3 regions of the Arthrobacter sp. JUb115 genome follow, and region 1 is predicted to be linked to each of the others. Evidence: riboswitches for the same ligand, from Rfam matches in the RefSeq annotation. Region 1 holds a riboswitch; each other region holds the start of a gene.
The links. Region 1 has a riboswitch for S-adenosylmethionine ahead of EDF61_RS12735 (O-acetylhomoserine aminocarboxypropyltransferase/cysteine synthase family protein). Riboswitches for the same ligand answer to the same signal wherever they lie in the genome.
Positions count from the first base shown of each region.

Region 2: linked by a shared signal. The riboswitch ahead of EDF61_RS02270 (O-acetylhomoserine aminocarboxypropyltransferase/cysteine synthase family protein) and the one ahead of EDF61_RS12735 (O-acetylhomoserine aminocarboxypropyltransferase/cysteine synthase family protein) in region 1 are both predicted to bind S-adenosylmethionine.
Region 3: linked by a shared signal. The riboswitch ahead of EDF61_RS08695 (flavin reductase family protein) and the one ahead of EDF61_RS12735 (O-acetylhomoserine aminocarboxypropyltransferase/cysteine synthase family protein) in region 1 are both predicted to bind S-adenosylmethionine.

Region 1 covers NZ_SOBS01000007.1:3,874-8,995, reverse strand. The annotation lists gene EDF61_RS12750 (methylated-DNA--[protein]-cysteine S-methyltransferase) at 1-603, opposite strand, end outside; gene EDF61_RS12745 (RNA polymerase sigma factor) at 600-1,097, opposite strand; gene EDF61_RS12740 (histidine phosphatase family protein) at 1,214-1,774, opposite strand; SAM riboswitch class I at 1,886-1,980, shown strand; gene EDF61_RS12735 (O-acetylhomoserine aminocarboxypropyltransferase/cysteine synthase family protein) at 2,096-3,469, shown strand; gene EDF61_RS12730 (CoA-binding protein) at 3,469-3,963, shown strand; gene EDF61_RS19115 (hypothetical protein) at 4,650-4,778, shown strand; gene EDF61_RS12725 (hypothetical protein) at 4,858-5,122, opposite strand, start outside.
Region 2 covers NZ_SOBS01000001.1:487,298-492,419, forward strand. The annotation lists gene EDF61_RS02265 (cystathionine gamma-synthase) at 1-590, opposite strand, end outside; gene EDF61_RS02270 (O-acetylhomoserine aminocarboxypropyltransferase/cysteine synthase family protein) at 587-1,900, opposite strand; SAM riboswitch class I at 1,989-2,079, opposite strand; gene EDF61_RS02275 (LysR family transcriptional regulator) at 2,312-3,253, opposite strand; gene EDF61_RS02280 (DUF1852 domain-containing protein) at 3,376-4,368, shown strand; gene EDF61_RS02285 (methionine synthase) at 4,388-5,122, shown strand, end outside.
Region 3 covers NZ_SOBS01000004.1:176,794-181,915, forward strand. The annotation lists gene EDF61_RS08680 (dihydrofolate reductase family protein) at 1-82, opposite strand, end outside; gene EDF61_RS08685 (PaaI family thioesterase) at 153-575, opposite strand; gene EDF61_RS08690 (long-chain-fatty-acid--CoA ligase) at 591-2,198, opposite strand; SAM riboswitch class IV at 2,575-2,691, shown strand; gene EDF61_RS08695 (flavin reductase family protein) at 2,786-3,286, shown strand; gene dnaB (replicative DNA helicase) at 4,355-5,122, shown strand, end outside.

The DNA of each region.
Region 1 (5,122 bases):
GAAGTCCGGGTTCTCCAGCTTCAGCAGCTCGGACTTGGCTTCCAAGCCTCCCAGGTAGCCGCCCAATGAACCATCGGTGCGCAGCACCCGATGGCAGGGCAGCACGATGGGAATCGGGTTGGTGGCGCAGGCTGAACCGACGGCCCGCACCGCCTTCGGCTTGCCGATCTGCTGCGCCAGCTGGGCGTAGCTCAGGGTATGCCCGTAATCGATTTGACCCAGTTCCAGCTGCACCTGGCGGCGGAACTCGGTGGAGAGTTGCAAGTCCACCGGAAGATCGAAGCCATGCCGCTGGCCCGCGAAATACTCCTCCAGTTGCCGGGCGGCACCATCCAGGCTCGACTTGTCGCGCAGGATCCGCGGGCTGAGCTTTTCCGAGAGCACCTCCAGAATCCGGTCATGGCCTTCGGATTCAAAAGCGACCCGGACCAGCCCGGCATCGGTGCTGGCCAGCAGCAAGGCCCCCACGGGGCTATCGACCACGCGATAGGCAACATCAACAAGTTCCCGTGCACGGGCCCGTTCAACGAGCCGGTCCTGCAGCGAGTCGAGGACTTGCGCTTCAGCGGCCGTAGCCTGCTGCCGATAATTTTTTCCGTTCATGGCTGCTCCCGCCATAGTTCTTGGTCATCCATCCGGGCCCGCAGATTCTTGATCCCATCGGCGCCCGAACGCCGGGCGGCAGCTTCGGTGCCGGAAAGGATTCCGGCAATTTGCGCGTAGCTCATTCCGCCCAGGTAGCGGTAGGCCACCACCTGCCGCTGCGTGCCAGGAAGCTGGTTCACCTCATGCCACAGCTGCAGGTTTTCCAACTGCAGATCCGGCCGTTGGGCTGATGGGGCCAGGCTGTCCACGTCTTGGCCGATGAGGATTTCCGGCTTGTTCCTGCGCAACTCGTCAATGGCTTTGTTCCGGGCAATACGCACTAGCCATGCCAGGACATTGGCGTCCTCCGGCAGTTGCGGGTACGCCTTGAGCGCGGCAAGGAACGTTTCGGACCAGGCGTCTTGCGCGCGATGCTCATCAAGCAGGGCACGGCAAACGCGCAGGACGTTCAGTCCATAGTCCTGGACTATCCGCTCGAACGGTGCTTGCATGGCTCTCCTGGAATTCTTGCGCCTTCATGGCTTCTCACCATGTAAACGTACGAGGAGACCATTTTGTGAGGCGTGAACGAAAAAAAATTTACTTCTCGCAGAGACCCCATGGATTCCTAGAATGCCACCAGATCCAATTCGCTGGCGATCTGCTCAAGGCGGATCAAGTCCAAGTGGAGCATTTCGCCATTTTCCACGCCTTGGGGATCCGTGGTTCCGGCCAATGCGTCGCGGATGGTGCGCATGGTGGCCCCATGGCTGACAATCATGACCTTGCGCCCGGCATGCCTGCTGGCCAAGTCCAGCAGCGCTGGCACTGCACGGCTCAAGATCTGGGCACGCGGCTCACGCAGGTCCTTGGCAGCAGCCGATTCCGCTTCGCTGACCTCGGCCATGATCCGGCCTTCCAGCGGGCCGAAGCCGCGTTCAATGAGTTCCGGAACAGCGTTCCCCGTCTCAGCCCCGATCTGCTGGGCAATCAGCGCGGCAGTTTCCTGGGCACGTTCCAAGGGTGAAGCAAGTACCAGCGACCAATTCTGGCCGATGAGCCTGCGTCCGACCTCGCGAGCCTGTTCGCGCCCGGTATCGTTCAACGGAATATCGGTTCGTCCCTGCAAGCGTCCTGCAAGGTTCCAGTCTGTCTGCCCGTGTCGAACCAATGCCAGAGAAGTATCCATGAATCCAGCCTAACCGGGGCAACAGGTATCGAAGAATCTCCGATATCAGCTCCAATACGCAACGTTACGACTCATAGTTGGGTCACGAACGGTCATGTTGCGAAGATTATTACACCATCCCGAGCGGCTGAGAGATCTGGTTCGATGACGCCGCAGCAACCTGCCACATCCGGTGGATACGGTGCTACCGCCAGAAACGATGCAGCCGCTTACCCGTTGGACCACGGCAGGAAGCGACATTGATTCCGGGATTCCTGCCTCGATCGCGGCCCGCCCTGCGGTGCACGCGAAACCCCAGTCGACAAGGAGTCGTAAGCCACCATGGCAGATCACAAGTTTGGTTTCCGCACCCGCGCATTGCATGCCGGAGGCACCCCCGATGCCGAGCACGGCTCACGCGCAGTGCCGATCTACCAGACCACTTCGTTCGTTTTCAAGGACGCTGACGATGCGGCCAACCTCTTTGCCCTGCAAAAGTACGGCAACATCTACTCGCGTATCGGCAACCCGACCGTGGCGGCTTTCGAAGAGCGCATGGCTTCGCTGGAAGGCGGCATCGGAGCGGTAGCCACCGGCTCGGGCATGGCCGCGGAATTCGTCACCTTCGCGGCCTTGGCCCAGGCAGGCGACCACATCGTGGCATCCTCCAAGCTCTATGGCGGCACCATCACCCAGCTGGATGTCTCGCTGCGCCGCTTCGGCATCAACACCACTTTCATCGACTCCAATGATCCCGCCGACTTCGAAGCGGCGATCCAGGAGAACACCAAGGCCGTCTACACCGAAGTTGTGGCCAACCCGTCCGGCGACATCGCTGACCTGAAGGGCCTGGCCGAGGTGGCGCACCGCCACAATCTCCCGCTGGTGGTCGATTCGACGCTCACTCCCCCGTACATCCTGCGCCCTATCGAGCACGGCGCGGACATCGTGATCCACTCGGCTACCAAGTTCATCGGCGGGCACGGCACCACCCTGGGCGGCGTGGTCATCGAGTCGGGCAAGTTCAACTGGGGCAACGGCAAGTTCCCCACCATGACCGAACCGGTAGCCAGCTACGGCAACGTCTCCTGGTGGGACAACTTCGGCGAGTACGGCTTCCTGACCAAGCTGCGCAGCGAGCAGCTGCGCGACTTCGGACCGGCCCTGCCGGCCCAGTCCGCATTCCAGCTGCTCCAGGGCCTGGAGACCTTGCCGCAGCGCATGGACAACCACCTGTCCAATGCGAAGCAGGTCGCGGCCTGGTTGCAGGCCGATGAGCGCGTGACCTACGTGAACTATGCCGGCCTGGAATCCCACCCGCAGCACGCGCAGGCCAAGGAGCTGCTGCCCATGGGCGTCGGCTCGGTCTTCAGCTTCGGAGTGAAGGGCGGGCGCGAAGCTGGCTCGAAGTTCATCGAAGCCCTGCAGCTGGCCAGCCACCTGGCCAACATCGGCGATGCCCGCACCCTGGTGCTGCACCCGGCCTCCACCACCCACCAGCAGCTGAGCGCCGAGCAGCTGGTCTCCGCTGGCGTGCCAGAAGATCTGATCCGGCTGTCGGTAGGACTGGAAGATGTCGAGGACATCCTCTGGGATCTGGACCAGGCGCTGGCCGCTTCGCAGGAAGCGATTGCCGCTTCCGCCGCAGGGTTCGAGGCTCCGGCCTATGACGGTTCCGCCTGCGCATTGCCAACCGCTTCGAAGGGAGCAATCTAATGACTGCCGTTGATACCGCTTGGGAAGGCCCTGGAGCCGCACAGCGCCTGGAGATCCTGCGCGACACCAAGTCCATCGCCATTGTCGGTGCCTCGAACAAGCCATCGCGCGCCAGCTATTTCGTGGCTACCTACCTGCTCTCATCTTCCAAGTACAAGGTGTATTTCATCAACCCGGTACTCGATGAGATCCTGGGCCAGCCGGTGTACAAGTCGCTGGCCGATCTGCCGGAGACCCCGGATCTGGTGGAGGTTTTCCGCAAGCACGATGACCTGCCTACCGTGCTGGACGAGGCCCTGGCCGTAGGCGCGAAGACCCTGTGGCTGCAGCTGGGATCCTGGCACGAGAAAGTGGCCCGGCGCGCCGAGGCCGCGGGCATGAATGTGGTCATGGACCGCTGCGTGAAGATCGAGCACGCCCGCTTCCACGGCGGCCTGCGCCTGGCTGGATTCAACACCGGCGTGATTTCCTCCAAGCGCCAGGTCCTCGCGTAGGAAGTCCAGGACTCCAAGAAATGGGTGCATGCAACATTGCGTTGCATGCACCCATTTTCCTGCGGCAAATCTCCAGAAATGGCCGGTCTGATCAACGAGGCTGAACTTTTGCGCGGAGCATTCCGAAGGAAGCACAAGACCTCTGCATAACCATTGTCGACGCAATTGACTCACGGCATGCCGTGGGTGTGGCCCCGGAGTGCTCATCGCGTTCAATCACAGATCGAAAAATCTGCAAACCACAGCACTGCAACGCAAGACCAAACCGCCCAAACCCTAAAACAGGCAGCGAGAATCGAATTCGATTCGCTACGAGCACGAACGAAATAAGAAAAATCCCGCCCGCACTGCTATATGAAAACTCAGTTCCCTTGGCCCGAGAACATTCCGGCATCTCGCAATAGCATGGCGCCGCATCCTCGATGCTGCACGAAGTTGAAGTTTCTCTGGGCGAAGATTCCCTATGCGGCACCCAGCTAAAAGGCATCGGAGACAGTACTCTGGGTTGACGCACTATTCAGAATTCTCAGGAAGCAGAAGCATCCCTGGAAGTGCGTCAATTGACTGGAGATGCGAAGGAGCAGGCAGTGGATGCAAATCGAAGAACCCTATGGTCCGTGGCCCTCGGGATGAGCTTGACTACCTTAGTATGCAGCGGGATTGCCCTGTATTCGACGGGGGTCATCATGGATGAGAACAATCTGGACTCATGGCCTGCCCCGGCTCTTTGGGTGGTGGCGATTGTCGGCGTCGTGGGACTGTTGATTAGCTTGCCCGGCTGGTTTGCTACTAAGGAAACCAAAAAGACTTCCTAGCTGTTGCTTCATTTGCCCATAATCGGAGCGCTCCGCCGGACGGTCAAGTTCTTTTGACCAGTCATGTCTCCTGGCGGGGTTAGTTCCCGAAGTTCGGGATGTATGGTTCGCACAGTCCGTCGATCGGCTGGAACTCTTGCGAGTTCATCCCTTCCAGTGCTTCTGGTCCGTCCGGTTGACCTCTGGCCCAGTACCAGAAGGCTTCCTTGCTGATGGCCAGGTTGCGGGCTTCGCGGCTGCGGTACCAGCGTGCGGTCACGTCGCCTTCAACGTAGGTGGTGTATCCAAACAGCTTCCCAGCTGCGTCTTCCGTTTTAGCTGCAGCGAAGATGATGTAGGGCCAG
Region 2 (5,122 bases), on a different contig from region 1:
GTGGTGGAATGGACCACCGCGTGGGCGCCGAAATCCAGCGGCCGCTGCAGGTACGGGGTGGCGAAGGTGTTGTCCACCACCAGCAGGGCGCCGTGCTCGGCGGCAATGGCGGCCCAGCCGGCCAGGTCGGCGATGCCCAGCAGCGGGTTGGACGGGGTCTCCACCCAGAGCAGCGCGGTGTTCGGGCGCACCGCGGCGCGCACCGCATCCAGGTTGGTGATGTCCACCGCGGAAGAGGTGATCCCCCATTTGCTGTGCAGCTTGGAGATCAGCCGGTTGGTGCCGCCGTAGCCGTCGGCGCCCAGGATGATGTGGTCGCCCGGCTGAAGCACTGCGCGCAGCAGGGCGTCTTCGGCGGCGATGCCCGAAGCGAAGGAGAAGCCGGCGGCGCCGCCTTCCAGCGCGGTGAGCTGGGATTCGAACCCGTTGCGGGTGGGGTTCGAGCCGCGCGAGTACTCGTGCCCGGCGCGCAGCACGTTGATGCCGTCCTGGATGAAGGTGCTGGTCTGGTAGATCGGCGGGATCACCGCACCGGTGTGCGGATCCTTGTGCTGGCCGGCGTGCACGGCCAGGGTGTTGAAGCCGCTCATGCGAAACTCACTTCCTTGGTGCCGGCGGTGGCCTGGGTTGCGGCCAATGCAAGATCCAGCGATTGGGTGATATCTGCGAGCAGGTCGGCGGGGTCTTCCAATCCCACCGACAGGCGCAGGGTGGAGGTGTTCAGGCCGGCGTCGGCCAGCTGTTGTGCGGAGAGCCGGCAGTGCGTCATGGTGGCCGGGTGGGAGACCATGGCGCGGGTGTCCCCCACATTCGCGGCCAGGGAAATCAGCTTGAGCCCGTCGATCACCGGGGAAACCAGGGATGGGTGGGCCAGCTCGATGGCCAGCACGCAGCCGGTGCCCTTCGGCGCCAGCGCCCGGGCCAGCTCGTGGCTGGGGTGCTCGGGCAGCGAAGGGTGGTGGATGGCGGCAATGCCCGGATACTCGGCAAGCGCGTCGATCAGCCTGGTGACGCTGCGCTGCACGTGGGCGGCGCGCACCGGCAGGGTTTCGATTCCGGCCAGGATTCCCTGGGCGCTGGCCGGGGCCAGGGTCGGGCCCAGGTCGTGCAGGAACTTGGAGCGCACCAGCATCGCGTAGGCGGCCGGTCCGTGGCGCTCAAGCAGCGAGGTGTTGTTCAGACGCACCCGCGGGGCGGCGATCTGTGGCCAGCGGGCGGCATCGGAGAAGTCGAATTTCCCCGAGTCCACCACGACCCCACCGAGCACCGAGCCGTGTCCGGCCAGGCCCTTGGTGGCCGAGTGCACCACGATGTCCGCCCCCAAATCCAGCGGGCGCACATTCAGCGGGGTGGCCAGGGTGTTGTCGACCACCACCGGGATGTTGTGCTCGTGGGCGATGGCCGCGATGGCGGGCAGATCGGCCACGGTGCACAGCGGGTTGGAGACCGACTCCAGGAAGAACGCCCGGGTGTCCGACTCAATGGCAGCGGCCCAAGCGGACGGATCGGCCTGGTCGACAAAGCTGATGCGGATGCCGAAGTCCGCGAAGGTGTCGGTGAACAGGTCCACGGTGCCGCCATAGAGCGAGGAGGAGGCCACGATGTGCTTGGGACCCTGGGTCAGGGCCAGCAGGGACAGGGCCACGGCAGCCTGCCCGGTGGCGGTGGCCACCGCGTGGGCCCCGCCTTCCAAAGCGGCCACGCGCTGTTCGAGAATCGAAACGGTGGGGTTGCCGGTGCGCGAGTAGGTGAAGCCGGCCTGGCGCAGCGCGAACTTCTCCACCGCTTCGGCGTGCGATGCGAATTGGTAGGCCGCGGAATTGTGCAGCGGCGGCAGCATCGGGCGGAAGTCTCCGCTCGGGCGGTACCCTGCGTGCACCGCGTCGGTTTCCTGGCTCATAGCTCCTCCTCGATTCTCTGCGAGGGAGTGCACCGATTGGCATCGTGCGGCGGCACGAAGCACAGTACGCAAAAACGCGTTCGGAACTGCTCCATCGTTCCTGGCATTAGCACCTTTCGGTTTCCCGATGGTTGCTGCGACGTCAACGAGCCAGATCTCTTAGTCGCTCTTGATGGTTTGTTGTTCTTCCATGGTTGGCTATCTGCCGCAAACGGCGCAAGCGGTATCCGGCGCCCGGCTTCATACAAGGCCGCCACGCTTCATATGACTTCTCGTTGTCATGATGACGCGGTGGCCGGCAGCACTTTATGACGCGACCTTTTGAGATGAATCGGCGTGATGCAGGGGTTTTGCTGGAAGTTTGTGACGATGTGCCGGTGCTCGATGACCGGGGGTTACGCTGCTGGCGGCTCAGCCGAGCACTTCTACCCCGAAGCTGGCGACCACCGTTCGCACTTCTTGCAGGTAGCGCTGGGCCTGGTCGGTGAGCGGGATGGCGGCGTGGTCGATCCAGCCGATTTCGATGCGCTCCTCGATGGCCAGCGGGATGGCCACGATGGAGGGGTCCAGCTCATCGCTGATGATGCCGGTGGAGATCGTGTACCCGCCCAAGCCGATCATGAGGTTGAAGATGGTGGCGCGGTCCGAGACCTGGATTTCGCGTTGGCTGGAGCGCGTGGAGAGCACCTCTTCGGCGAAGTAGAACGAGTTGTTCGCCCCCTGGTCGAAGGTCAGCCGGGGCAGGTCTTCGAGGTCCTCGAGCGTGACCTGGGTTCGGGTGGCCAGCGGGTTGCTGCGCGAGATGAAAATGTGCGGATCGGCCAGGAACAGCGGGTGGAAGACCAGCCGCGATTCGCGCAGCAACTTGTCGATGACCTTCCGGTTGAAGTCGTTGCGGTACAGGATCCCGATGTCGCTGCGCAGCGTGCGCACGTCCTCGATGATCTGTTCGGTGCGCGTCTCGCGGAGCGAAAACTGGTACTCCTCGGCCCCGCTGGCCTGCACCATCCGCACGAAGGCATCCACCGAAAAGGAGTAGTGCTGGGTGGAGACGCCCAGCAGCCGCCGGGCGGAGGGCCGGCCGAGATATCGATGTTCAAGAAGCTCCACCTGCTCGAGCACCTGCCGGGCATAGCCGAGGAATTCTGCGCCTTCGGCGGTGAGCGTCACTCCCCTGGCCGAGCGCACCAGCAAGGTGCGCCCCACCCGCGATTCAAGTTCCTTCATCGCCGAGGACATGCTGGGCTGCGCGACGTAAATGAGGTCGGCGGCAGCCGAGATGGACCCCTCGGAGGCGACCGCCACGAAATAACGAAGTTGCTGCAGCGTCAATCCATTTGTTCCCTGAACCATAGCCAGAGTCTATATCAATCCATAGTTATATCGAGTTACCCGATATCAAGAATCACCCTGCATGATTGACGCAACGACTTTCCCTCGGCCTGCCCAGGCCTCCCAAATACAGATTGGCCATCATGGCAGACGCATTAAATTTCAGCATTAACACCACCAGATTCGACGAGAATTACTCCCCTTCGACAAATTCGCGCACCACCACGAACTTCGCTAATTTGGCACGCGGAGAGCGCCGCGAAGAGAACTTGCGCAATGCCCTGACGATGATCAACCGTCGCTTCAATTCCTTGGCTCACTGGGACAATCCCCAGGGTGACCGCTATTCTCTTGAATTGGAAATCATTTCCGCAAATGTGCATTTTTCTGCCGATAATACCGGCCAGCAATTTCCCCTTTTAGAAGTGCTTGAAACCACGATCGTGGATAAACTCACCGGCACTCGGTCCCAGGGCATGGTCGGCAATAATTTTTCTTCTTATGTGCGCGATTACGACTTCAGCGTGGTGCTTCCAGCTTCGTGCAATGACAGCGGAGTTCCGGTACTTCCAGAAGATTTCGGCGATCTCCACGGACAGCTCTTCCAGCATTTTTTGAACTCACAGGCCTACCGTCAGCGTTTTGCCCAGCTGCCGGTGGTGTGCATCAGCGTCTCGACTTCCAAGACCTATTTCCGCACCGGCAACAGCCATCCAGTGCTCGGTTTGGAATACCAGCAGGATGAAAATTCATTGACCGACGCTTACTTCGGAAAAATGGGCTTGAGCGTACGTTACTTCATGCCGCCAGGCGCTGTTGCGCCACTGGCTTTCTACTTCCGCGGCGACCTGCTCAACGATTACACGAACCTTCAGTTGATCAGCCTCATCAGCACGATGGAGACATTCCAGAAGATCTACCGTCCGGAGATCTACAACGCCAATTCGACTGCTCCTTCCGTGTACCACCCGAGCTTAGACGCCGAAGACTTCTCCCCCACCCGTGTCTTTTATGACCGCGAAGAGCGAACCCAATTGGGCAAGATCCAAGGCAAGTTCACCGAAGAGCATTTCATCACCCCGAATCGCCAATTGCTCGATCAGTGGTCCGCTTCCTGCCCGACACCCGTCGCCTAAGATCCAGAAAGATTCCCCTATGACTTCCCCGCTTATCCCCACGTCAATTGTCGGCAGCCTGCCCAAGCCGTCATGGCTTGCCGAACCTGAAAAGCTTTGGTCCCCTTGGAAGCTTGAGGGCGCGCAATTGCGCGAGGGCCAACAGGACGCCATGCGCGCAGCGGTCCTCGAGCAGGCCCAGCGCGGCATCGACATCATTTCCGATGGCGAGCAGTCCCGCCAGCACTTCGTCACCACCTTCATCGAGCACCTGAGCGGTGTCGACTTCGAGAAGCGCGAGACCGTGCGCATCCGCAACCGCTACGACGCCAGCGTCCCCACCGTCGTTAGTGCCGTAGAACGTGAAAAGCCAGTTTTTGTCGAGGACGCAAAGGCCCTTCGTTCATTCACTGACAAGCAGATCAAGTGGACGTTACCTGGCCCGATGACCATGGTGGACACTTTGTATGACGCTCACTACCAGAGCCGTGAAAAGCTCGCATGGGAGTTCGCGACCATCCTGAACCAGGAAGTGAAAGAACTCGAAGCTGTTGGCGTGGATGTTATCCAGTTTGACGAGCCAGCCTTCAATGTCTTCTTTGATGAAGTTGCTGACTGGGGCATCGCAGCGCTGGAGCGTGCCTGCGAAGGATTGAAGGCAGAAACCGTTGCGCACATTTGCTTCGGTTACGGAATCAAGGCCAATAACGATTGGAAAGCCACTCTGGGCGCTCAGTGGCGCCATTATGAGAAGTCCTTCCCCCTGTTGCAGGCT
Region 3 (5,122 bases), on a different contig from region 1:
CCCAGTAGCCGCCCCAATCGCCGGCGGCGCTGCCGAAGCCATCGAGGCTGCTGAACACATCGAAGGTATAGGTCGCACTCATGGCGAATCTCCTGGAGCTTGAGCGTTAGATGCCACCTACCGTACGCCCGTGCTCGCGGTGTGAAAACCAGCTAGGCCGGATTCTCAGGCAAATCCACATTCTGGGTGCGCAACTGGCCGCGGGATAGCTGCTTGCCGGTGGATTCATCGGTGATGATGACCTCCCAGAGCTGCTGGGTGCGCCCTTGGAATAGCGCGGTGGCGATTACCTGAACCCGTGCTCCGGTGGAAGGGCGCAGGAAGTCGGTGGCGTTGTGCACGCCCACGGCGAATTGCCCGCGTTCGGCCACCGCGTAGCTGGCGCCCACTGATCCTGCGCTCTCGATGATCGAGGTGTAAACGCCGCCATGCACCACGCCCCAAGGGGTGTGGTGGTTCTCGTCCAGCTGCGCGTGGCCGCGTACTTCCGTGGCCGTGATTTCGTCGAATTCCAGTCCGATGCTTTCGGTGAAGCGGCTGGTCTTGTTGGGAATCCGCGGTGCAGTGTTTTCCAATTGGTGATCCTCAGGCTAGTTCGGTGTGCTGGCTTCGAGCGCTTGGGCGCGCAGGACATTCTTCTGCACCTTACCAGTGGAGGTGCGCGGCAGATCCTGCGGGAAGACGATGGTGCGCGGCACCTTGAAACCGGCAAGCTTTTCGCGGGCGAATTCAATCAGCGTTTGCGCGTCCAGGGAGGATCCGCTGGCGCGGATGACATATGCCACCGGACGCTCGCCCCATTTCTCGTCCGCGATGCCGATGACGGCCAGGTCCAGCACCTCTGGGTGCGAGGCGAGGGCTTGCTCCACCTCGATGGTGGAGATGTTCTCGCCGCCGGAAATGATGATGTCCTTGGACCGGTCGCGCACCTGGATGTAGCCATCCGGGTGCATGACACCCAGATCGCCGGTGTGGAACCAGCCGCCATGGAAAGCTTGGGTAGTGGCCGCTTCATCGCGGTAGTAGCCGATCATGACGTTATTGCCGCGCAGCACGATTTCGCCCATGGTCTGTCCATCCGCCGGGACATCGTTCATGTTCTCGTCAACAATGCGTGCGGACTCGGCGGTAATCATGCCAACGCCTTGGCGGGCGAGCTTCGCGGCCCGGTCCGGGCCATCGAGGGCATCCCACTCATCCTGGTACTCGCACACCGTGTACGGTCCGTATACCTCGGTGAGGCCATATACATGGACTACCTCGATGCCCAGCTTCTGCAGCTTGGAGATGATTGCCGGGGACGGGGGAGCACCTGCGGTGGTGATGCGCAGTGGAGCATCGAGCTGGTGGGCGCGGGTGGAGTCGGCGATGATTGAGCAGACGGTCGGAGCGCCGCACAAGTGGGTGGTTCCAAGATCCTCGATGGCATCCCAAACGGAATCTTCGCGCACGCCGCGCAGGCACAGGTGCGTTCCTCCCGCTGCGGTGACGGCCCATGGAGTGCACCAGCCGTTGCAGTGGAACATCGGCAGGGTCCACAAGTAGCGGGTCTTGGCCGTGAAGCCCTGGTGGTGCGCTTCGCCCAACGAGTTCAGGTAGCTGCCGCGGTGCGAGTAGAGCACGCCCTTCGGCTTGCCGGTGGTGCCCGAAGTGTAATTGAGAGTGATCGGAGCCCGCTCGTCGGCGATGGCGTAGGGAAGTCTTTCATCCGAGGCTTGTGCGATTAGCTCGTCCAAGGTGGCGTCCACGGGCACGTCCGGACGTTCTCCGGCGTACTGGTCATCGGTGATCTCGATGAGCGCCTCCAGCGTTGGGTTATCGCGGCGCAGGGTCTTCGTGTTTTCCAGCAGCTCTGTGTCGGCAAGCATCAGCTTGGCAGCAGAATGATCAATGATGTATTGCAGCTCGTGGGCCGAGAGTCGGGTGTTCAGGGCAACGAGGACTGCGCCTGCCAGCGGTACGGCGTAATGCGCCATGAGCATTTCGGGAGTATTCGGTGCCAGCACGGCCACGCGGTCGCCCGGCTCAATGCGAGCCTTCAGCGCCTGGGCAAAGCGGTGCACCCGTGCTTCGAATTCTTCATAGGAGAAGCTGCGAGTTCCATGGATGACGGCGGTCTTCTTCGGATAGGCCTCGGCTGTGCGTTCCAAGAAACGCAGTGGGGTCAATTCTGAATGGTTTGCCTGAATCTCTACCATGGTGTGGCTATTCCTCAATCGTCATCGATGGTTACGGAGAACAATAAGCAGGAGTGTGACTCAATGCACTCCATGACCAATAGTGGCATGAACCTCAGCGTCATGCCGGGAAACCAAGTTTCATTACGGTGGGCGGTAGGGAATTCGCGCCAGGGCCCCGAGCCCAGGGGAGGAGTTAGTGTTCTGCCGAATCAAGAGCGGCGGAAGCCTGCTGCGATCATGGGGCCGAAGCGTTCAAGAAGCGCGGCGTATGGCGAATAAAAGACTGCCCAAGGACTTCTGGCGGGGCCTTGGATCGAATATTGCGTCGAATATTGCGATTTGCGAAGTGAAATGTTTGACGGCTGTTCGTCATGAGCCATATCGTTTTAAACAGAATCAAGAGCATCAGCTATAAGCCCTGGCTTGCTGATCGGCAACCCTCTCAACGGTAGTGGGGTGCTCCAGGTGAGGATTCGGTTCCACGCAAAATGTGCTGGAACAAGTACCGCACACGGCGCGGAACTTCAGCCCAAGCGGCTTCGAGTAACGAGAAGCCAATGCTTGCAGGCTACTGCGCGGTGGGCAAGACCCAAAGGAATCGAGCCATGTCATTGAATCTTGAACTTGACCCGTTGACCCTGCGCAAGGTTTTCGCTCAGCATCCATCAGGGGTAGCCGCCCTCTGTGCAGAACTGGATGGCGTGAAGACCGGAATTGTCGCTTCATCGTTTACCGTGGGAGTTTCCCTCGAACCTGCACTGGTGATGTTCGCCGTGCAGAAGTCCTCGAACACTTGGCCAAAGCTGCGCGAAGCTGGCCGCATTGGCGTCTCAGTGCTGAGCGAACGCAATGATGGTGTCTGCGCTCAGATTGCGTCGAAAAATGGCGACCGGTTCCGCGGAATCGATACCTATTCCTCGGACCAGGGCGCGCTCTTCGTCAACGACTCCACGTTGTGGCTGGAGACTTCGATCTACAACGAGGTCGAAGCGGGGGATCACTGGGTAGTCCTGATGGAAGTCCACGGGCACCGCACCTCCGAGCACTCGCCACAGATCTTCCATGATTCGCGGTTCCATTCGCTGCCGATTCCTGAGCTCGTATAAGCGCTTCGCATCTTCCAAAGCTCCGGCCAGATCAAATCATCGATCTGGCCGGAGCTTTTTGAATTCCGGTTAGGCGGGTTGAGCCGTTCCCCGCAGCCCTCGACACCGGCAATGCCCGTTCTCTCTCGCCACCCTGAAGACGTGGCAAGATGGCTGGCAATCTCATGGCCTGCCATCTTGGGCCAGCTGCCCCAGGCATTTGGCGATAACCTCGTCATCAAAGTATCTGTCGCGAGAAACCTTGAACTCGCCATATCCGCCACCCGCCTGGGTCGTCGAACAGAACCGCGCAGGTAGCTCATGGATCCTCGCTGCACGCTGGACCAGAGTGGCAGCGAATTGCCGGCAACCCTCGGATGGGGTTTCCGAGCCATGCAAAGGCTGCGCATCACAAATGAAACCGGCGCTTTATGGGGTCTTCACTGGCGCGCGTCGCGGACGCGAAGTGGCGAGAGTGCGCCGGCAGCCCAGTCGCTGATCCAGGTTCGCCCGCCGAGTCGTTGCACACATTAAGTTATCCACCGCCCCCGAACGCAGAAACCCTAGCCGATTGTGGACTACTGGAAGATCCGGCCTTGCTGGCGAATTTAATCCACGGTGACTTAGGGTTTTGTAAATTCACCAGTATCCACAAGGTTATCCACAAAACTGTGGACAAGACGTGGGCAAATGTGTACAAAGGGTGAAAAACCCCGGGAACTGGGCGATTAAGGGTGTTGATAACCTTGGGTCGGTTGGCGTGAGCTTCAATGAATTAAGTTTCTGTCCACAGGTGTGCGAATACAAACAACCAAGTCAACAGATATTAATGATACGTAGAGTGGGGTAATCCACAGAGTTCTCCCCAGACTGTGAACAGGGAACTCCACAGGTAGAGGAGTGTTATCCACATATTCTGTGGATAATGAGGTTTACGCCTGTTAATAACAGCCCTAGTGTTGGGTTCGGGAGAGAAATATCCACAGGCGCCTGACATCCAAATGTCCGTATCGACTGACACGATGAAGCGTTGCCATGAGGCAAGGATAATTTTTCCCAGCGGGTCAATAGGGGATGGAAGTGTCTGCAATGAGTGCTGAGCCGGTTTACGAAGGACGAGATTCCGACGCAGGGCGCAAGCCGCCACAGGATATCGAGGCCGAGATGTCGGTCCTCGGTGGCATGATGCTCTCCAAGGACGCCATTGCTGACGTCGTTGAATCCATTCGCGGCACCGACTTCTACCGTCCCTCCCACGAATCAATTTACGAGGCGATTGTCGACCTCTACGGTCGTGGCGAACCAGCCGATGCGGTCACCGTAGCCGACTTGCTGACCAAGCGCGGCGAAATCTCGCGCATTGGTGGCGCCGCCTACCTTCACAATCTCATCCAGCAGGTTCCAACTGCAGCCAACGCCGGGTACTACGCAGAAATCGTGCGCGAACGCGCCGTGCTGCGCCGATTGGTTGACGCTGGAACGCGTATTGTCCAGATGGGCTACTCGCCAGATGGTGAAGTTGACGCAATCGTCAACGAAGCCCAGGCAGAGGTCTACAAGGTGGCCGAGAACCGCAGCAGTGAAGACTATGTGCGACTTTCGGACATCATCGAAGACACCGTTGATGAAATCGAGAACGCGGCCAACGCGGGCGATGGCATTACCGGTGTGCCCACCGGATTCTATGAATTCGACGAGCTGACCCAGGGCCTGAAGGGCGGCCAGATGATCATCATCGCCGCCCGTCCTGCGGTGGGCAAGTCAACCTTCGCGCTGGACTTCGCCCGTTCTGCTGCCATCAAGCACAATATGGCCACCGTGTTCTTCTCCTTGGAAATGGGCCGCAATGAAATTGCG